Linked DNA regions of Parasedimentitalea psychrophila. The protein of the gene in region 1 interacts with the protein of each later gene in a pairwise test. Links are inferred from orthologs where the notes say so. Each region holds a gene or a part of one and is shown on either strand. Other genes may lie near its edges.

Region 1 (3,269 bases):
CCCGTCCCAGGTCAGCGGCACTTTGACGGCGATGTTTTCGGCGATCTCCAGCAGTTTGCGGCCTTCGGCGATCATGGTCTCGGCATCAACGGCGGTGACTTCGGCCGAGACCGGGCCTTTGACCAGCGCACAGATTTCCTTGGTGACTTCGATGATGTCACGACCGGATTTCTTGATCAGCGACGGGTTGGTGGTGACGCCGTCAACCATGCCTAGATCGTTCAGCTCGGCAATGGCGTCAATCTCGGCGGTGTCTACGAAGAATTTCATGGGAAGGATCCTTTGGATGGGTTGGCCATTGATTGCGCTAGCCTTTAGCGCAATAGCGAGGCATTAAAAACCCCTGAGGCAGAAAGGCAGCGGCATGAGCGGACAGGAGTTTTTTCATGCAGGCGAGCGGGTCGGGGTGCTGACCACGCAACCGCTTGATCGGGTTCTGGATTACCGCGCTCCCGAGGGCGGCTGTTTCCGTGGCGCCTATGTCGAGGTGCCATTGGGGCCGCGCCGGGTTTTGGGCGTGGTCTGGGGGCCTGGGCAGGGCGATTTTGATTCGGCCAAGCTGCGCGCAGTGAACCGGGTGCTGGATATCGCGCCAATGCGCGACGAGATGCGCCAGTTCCTGAGCCGAGCGGCTGCTTACACTCTGACGCCGCTGACGATGATGTTGCGGCTGGCAACCCGGGCGCCGGGGCTGTCTGATCCGGTGTCGATGCGCAAGATCCTGCGGCGCGGCCCGAGTGAGCCGGAGCGGATGACCGATGCAAGGGCGCGGGTACTGGCGGCGCTGGAGGAATACGCTGGGCTGGCCTTTACCCCCAAGGAACTGTCGGATCTGGCTGGGGTGACACCCTCGGTGATCAAGGGGTTGGTGAAGCAGGGCGCCCTGCGGGAAGAGGAGGCGCCGCGCGATCTGCCCTATCCCAAACTGGACCCGGAACGGCCAAGCAAGACTCTGACCGCGGATCAGGCCGAAGCGGCGGCGGTTCTTGCGCAGGCGGTGCAGAGCGGCACCTATGGCACTACCCTGCTGAAAGGGGTGACCGGATCGGGTAAGACCGAAGTCTACCTTGAGGCCGTCGCCGCCTGTCTGCGAGCGGGGCGGCAGGCGCTGGTGCTGCTGCCCGAAATTGCCCTGACAGCAGAATTTCTGACCCGGGTCGAGGTCCGCTTTGGCGCCACCCCGGCGGAATGGCATTCCGGCGCCACCATGACCGAGCGCCGCCGGATCTGGCGCATGGTCGGGCAGGGCGCGGCGCAACTGGTGATTGGGGCGCGCTCGTCGCTATTCCTGCCGTTCCAAAATCTGGGTCTGATCATCGTCGATGAGGAACATGACACCTCGTACAAGCAGGAAGAGGGCGTGTTGTATAACGCCCGCGACATGGCGGTGCTGCGGGCGAATATGTGTTCGGCGCAGGTGGTGCTGGCCTCGGCGACGCCCAGTCTGGAAAGTTGGGTCAATGCCGAGGTAGGCAAATACCGCCGCCTCGATCTGGCCTCGCGTTATGGCGCGGCGGTGCTGCCTGAAATGCGCGCCATTGATATGCGGGTTGAGAAACTGGCCCCGGCCACCTGGATTTCCCCGACCTTGCGCAGCGCCATGGGTAAACGGCTGGAACGCGGCGAGCAGTCGCTGCTGTTCCTGAACCGCCGTGGCTTTGCGCCGGTGACGATCTGTCGGGCCTGTGGTAATCAGGTGGCCTGTGATCACTGTGATGCGCGCATGGTAGAGCACCGGTTCCAGAACCGGCTGATGTGCCACCAATGCGGCGAGACCAAACCGCTGCCGACAGTGTGCCCCTCCTGTGAGGTCGAGGGCAAGATGGCGCCGGTTGGCCCCGGCATCGAACGGCTGGGCGAAGAGGCGGCACTGGTGTTCCCCGAGGCGCGCATTGCTGTGCTCAGCTCGGATCTGTTTGGCTCGGCGCGGGCGTTGAAAGAGCGGATATCCGAGATCGTAAAGGGCGAGGCGGACATCATCCTGGGCACTCAGCTGGTGGCCAAAGGGCACAACTTTCCACTGCTGACACTTGTCGGGGTGATTGATGCGGATCTGGGGCTGCAAGGGTCAGACCTGCGCGCCGCCGAGCGCACCTTTCAACTGATGCGACAGGTGGCGGGCCGGGCAGGCCGCGCCGAAAAACCGGGCGAGGCGCTGTTGCAGAGTTTCCAGCCCGAGCATCCGGTGATCCGCGCCATTCTGTCCGGCGATGAGGAAGGCTTCTGGAAAGCTGAGGCGGCTGAGCGTCAGGCCGCCGGGGTGCCGCCCTATGGCCGCATGGCCGGGATCATCCTGTCGGGCCCCGATCTGCCGACAGTGTTTGACCTGGGCAACGCGCTGGCGCGCAATGATGGGCCCTTGCGGGCGATCGGGGCGCAGGTTTACGGGCCGGCGCCCGCGCCGATTGCCCGCATTCGCGGCCGCCACCGGGTACGGCTGCTGGTCAAGGCTGCCAAGGGGGTGCCGCTGCAGGATGCCATTTCGCGCTGGATTGCGCCCTGTCGGCTAAAAGGCGAGTTACGGTTGAATGTGGATATCGACCCGCAGAATTTTTTCTGAGGACGCGGTGCCTGTTGCGGCGCGCGGATTCTGAGTATTTTAGCAAAAAGAAACTCAAGTGATGGCACTCCCCCGATGTTTCTTTTTGCCGGAAATACTCATGGCGCCCCTCTGGCCACGCAGCTCGACATCTCATCAGGGGCGTTGCGGCTGTGCGGGTCTCGACTGGAACGAGGTCTGCAGGGATGCAGACCTCTATGTGCACTTGCCTATTGCCTCTACCGCAGGCCGCAATTGAGGCGTAAGAGCGAAGAATGTTCAAACCATTCAATCTTACCGACGCGGCGCATCTGCCGTTCTGGCGCCGCCCGATAACCCTGTTGTTCGTGATGTCGGCGGCGATGCCCATTGCGTTTTTCACCTGGTATGCGCTGCTGAATAATTTTGTGATTGAGGTCGCCGGATTTGAAGGGTCAGATATCGGCTTGCTGCATACCGTGCGCGAAATTCCGGGCTTTTTTGCCATCGGGGTGATCGCCATCATTCTGTTTGTGCGCGAGCAGGTACTGGGCATGGTGTCGCTGGCGCTTCTGGGGGTGGCGACCGCCTTTACCGCCTGGTTCCCCAGTCTGACCGGTATCCTGACGTTGACCTTTCTCAGCTCGCTTGGCTTTCACTATTACGAGACAGTGAATCAGTCGCTGCAACTGCAATGGCTGCCCAAGGACAAGGCGCCACAGATGTTGGGCTGGCTTCTGGGCATGGGATC
Region 2 (3,272 bases), 3.3 Mb from region 1 along the record:
TGATTATATGTCGTTTTGCATTCATCCCTCACAAGGGTTGCCATGGCCTGCAAGCGCCTGAAACAGGCCCTTTGGCGCTGTTTGAATCAGCTTAACAAGATCACCACGATCATCAGCAGGTTCATCGCCGACACGGGCAGAAGCCAAGGTCTGCGCTGATGCCAGACCGCCCCCAAAGCTGCCATCGGCAGGGACAATACAAAGCCGGCAATGCACATCGTTCCAACCAGAACTCCAAGCAGACCACTGCTGGGCCCCCACAATGTTCCCGGCATCACCATGCCCTTGAGACCAACACCAATCAGAATGCCCAAGATCGCGCCAAGCAGGGTCAATCCAACACCGCGCAGATCGACAGCGGGACGTTGCCCCAGAATTCCATCTACGATTTCACGGGTCGGCACCGCAGTGGGGTGCCACTGCATACGATCAAGACGTTGGTTAAAGCTCTTGGCAATCAAGACATGTCCTCCAAAACTTAAGTCAAAATTAACCAAGATTAAGGCAAATTAATGCCCCGAGAAGGGCGTTAACGCGGCATTAAGCCAGCCTTAAGGTCGCGTTAACGCCGACGCGGGAAACAGGCTGTAAATCAGCTGCCCCAGATTTTTTTCACGTAGTTTTGGGTCTCTCGGTACGGCGGGATTCCGCCATGCTTTTCAACCGCTTGTGGTCCTGCGTTATAGGCCGCCAGAGCCAGTTTCCAGGTGCCGAATTTGCGGTATTGCCTGGCCAGATACCGGGCGCCACCTTCTAGGTTTTGCTGGGGTTTTTGAGGGTCAACGCCCAAAGACCGGGCAGTGGCGGGCATCAGCTGCGCAAGCCCCAACGCGCCCTTGTGAGACTTTGCATTGGGGTTCCAGTTGCTTTCCTGCTGCACCAATCGCAGAAACAGATCTTCGGGTACCCCGTGCTGTCGCGCGGCAGAGCGAGCCATATCAAGGTATTCCCCCCGATAGTTACCGCTATAGGGTAAGTGGCCCCATTTACTGGGCGTATAGATACTGGGTGGCTTTAAACGGACCGAGTTATTGTACTGTCCCGCCGCCCGACCATCCAGAACGCGGGTATGCGATGCAAACAGGCTCCGCTGGCTCTTTGTGCCAAAAATATCCGCCGCAGCAACCGGGCCAGCCGATAAACCTGCAATAACCATGCCAATAGCCAGCTTGCGCATATCAAATTACCCTGCCCTGTCCCCTAACCTCGGCGCAATATATAGACTCTGACTTAAAATGAAAGCATACCAGCAGAACCTTGCCGGTGTCAGGATCATGACCAACAGGCGCCAGTGAACAAACACCCATTTCATCCACAGATGCCTGCTTTTATCAGCCGGGCTCGGACTGTACGGTGTCATATCAAGAGGTGCCGTCAGATTCGCACCACCACAAATATAGACAGCAATAAGGACACGCCCCATGGCCGGCTCAGTCAACAAAGTCATTCTCATCGGCAACCTGGGCCGCGACCCCGAGGTGCGCAGCTTTCAGAACGGCGGCAAGGTGTGCAACCTGCGCATTGCCACCTCGGAAAACTGGAAAGACCGCAGCACCGGAGAGCGGCGCGAAAAAACCGAATGGCACTCGGTCGCCATCTTCAGCGAAGGTCTGGTTCGGGTCGCCGAGCAATATCTGCGCAAAGGCTCCAAGGTCTACATCGAAGGTGCGCTGCAAACGCGCAAATGGCAGGACCAATCCGGTGCTGACCGCTATTCAACCGAGGTCGTGCTGCAGGGCTTTGGCTCAACGCTGACCATGTTGGATGGTCGCGGTGAAGGCGGCGATCAAGGTGGAGGCGGCGGCAACTACGGTGGTGGTGGCGGCGGTGGCAACTATGGCGGCGGCGGCGGTGGCAGTTCGTATGACAGCGGCTCGCAAGGCGGCGGATCGCAAGGCGGCGGCGGCAACTTTGGCGGCGGCGGCGCGCAAAGCGGTGCGTCCCATAACATTGATGACGACGAAATCCCGTTCTAAGATTGACCATATTTCATTGGTAAACTTTTATCGGTTTCACCAATCACAACAAAGGGCTGGCATTTGTCGGCCCTTTTTTGCTGCGCAAGTCTCTAACCTGACCACCAAGCCGGCCCCCATGAAATTATTGTCGCAAATTTCATCTTGGTCGCAAACAGAACAGTTTCCGATTCTGACCGGGGCATTCTGATGTCAACGGGAGAGGAGAGACCATGCAAAGGGAACAATGTTTTGTCAGCCTAATCTGCCGCACTATTGGTGCGGCGCGTGGGCTTGCTGCCAGGGGCCGTCCTGTTTGGATCTGACACCCCTTCAGATCCATTTGAAATAACAGGCTTTACCATGAACAAACCAACCAACCCCACCGCCCGCGTCGCCCGCAGCGGAGGTCGCGCCGCGCGTCGCGCCGCCCGTGCAGCACCGGTTCCCGAGCATCTTCGCTCCATACATCCAGGCATGGAAGGCGGCACACTCAAGCCGCTCACCCAGCAAGATATGGAACGCATCCATAGTTCTGTCTTGGACGCACTGGAAAATATCGGTCTTGCCGATGCGCCGCAAAGCGGCATTGACTACTTGGTCGGCGCAGGCTGCATCCTGGGAGATGACGGCCGCATCCGCTTTCCGCGGGCTTTGGTCGAAGACACCATCGCCAAGGCCAATCGCTCGATCACCCTGTTCAGCCGCGATGGCAAAACTGATCTGGAGCTGTCGGGCAACCGGGTCCACTACGGCACCGCAGGCGCCGCCGTGAGCATGGTCGATGTCCACGGCCGTGAATACCGCCATTCTACGGTGCAAGACCTGCATGACGCGGCACGCATTGCAGACCAGTTGAACAATATTCACTTTCTCCAGCGGCCAATGGTCTGCCGTGACATCGCCGACAATCGTGAGATGGACCTGAATTCCATCTATGCCAGCGCAGCCGGCACCACCAAACACATAGGCGTTTCATTCAGCGAACCCGATTTTGTCGATGACGGCCTTGAAATGCTGCACATGATGGCCGGAGGCGAAGACAAATGGCGTGAACGGCCCTTTGTGTCGAACAGCAATTGTTTTGTAGTGCCGCCGATGAAGTTCGCCACCGAAAGCTGCGAAGTCATGGAGAAATGCATCCTTGGTGGTATGCCTGTTCTGTTGCTTTCGGCGGGCATGGCAGGCGCTACCGCACCGTCAACCATTGCCGGCGCTATTGTGCAGGCCTGCGCCGAATGTCTGGCCGGTCTGGTCTATGTCAACGCCGTCAAACCCGGTGCCCCGGCAATTTTTGGAACCTGGCCATTTGGGCTC

What was found.
Region 2: the proteins of QPJ95_RS03205 (region 1) and ssb interact in binary tests that used the Escherichia coli proteins (3 or more experiments, as listed by UniProt). The link is inferred for Parasedimentitalea psychrophila from one-to-one orthologs.

Annotation. Positions count from the first base shown.
Region 1 is NZ_CP127247.1:646,849-650,117, reverse strand. Bases 13-2,962 are described here. They hold QPJ95_RS03205 (primosomal protein N'), read left to right. Parts: upstream 13-364; coding sequence 365-2,560; downstream 2,561-2,962. Other genes in these bases: QPJ95_RS03200 (MFS transporter), read left to right, coding at 2,815-2,962; fsa (fructose-6-phosphate aldolase), read right to left, coding at 13-270. In the rest of the region: more of fsa, read right to left, coding at 1-12; more of QPJ95_RS03200, read left to right, coding at 2,963-3,269.
Region 2 is NZ_CP127247.1:3,928,152-3,931,423, reverse strand. Bases 246-3,198 are described here. They hold ssb (single-stranded DNA-binding protein), read left to right. Parts: upstream 246-1,421; coding sequence 1,422-1,976; downstream 1,977-3,198. Other genes in these bases: QPJ95_RS19055 (trimethylamine methyltransferase family protein), read left to right, coding at 2,319-3,198; QPJ95_RS19065 (lytic transglycosylase domain-containing protein), read right to left, coding at 593-1,177; QPJ95_RS19070 (hypothetical protein), read right to left, coding at 246-461. Outside these bases: more of QPJ95_RS19070, read right to left, coding at 87-245; more of QPJ95_RS19055, read left to right, coding at 3,199-3,272. UniProt on the Escherichia coli protein: Plays an important role in DNA replication, recombination and repair. Binds to ssDNA and to an array of partner proteins to recruit them to their sites of action during DNA metabolism. Acts as a sliding platform that migrates on DNA via reptation.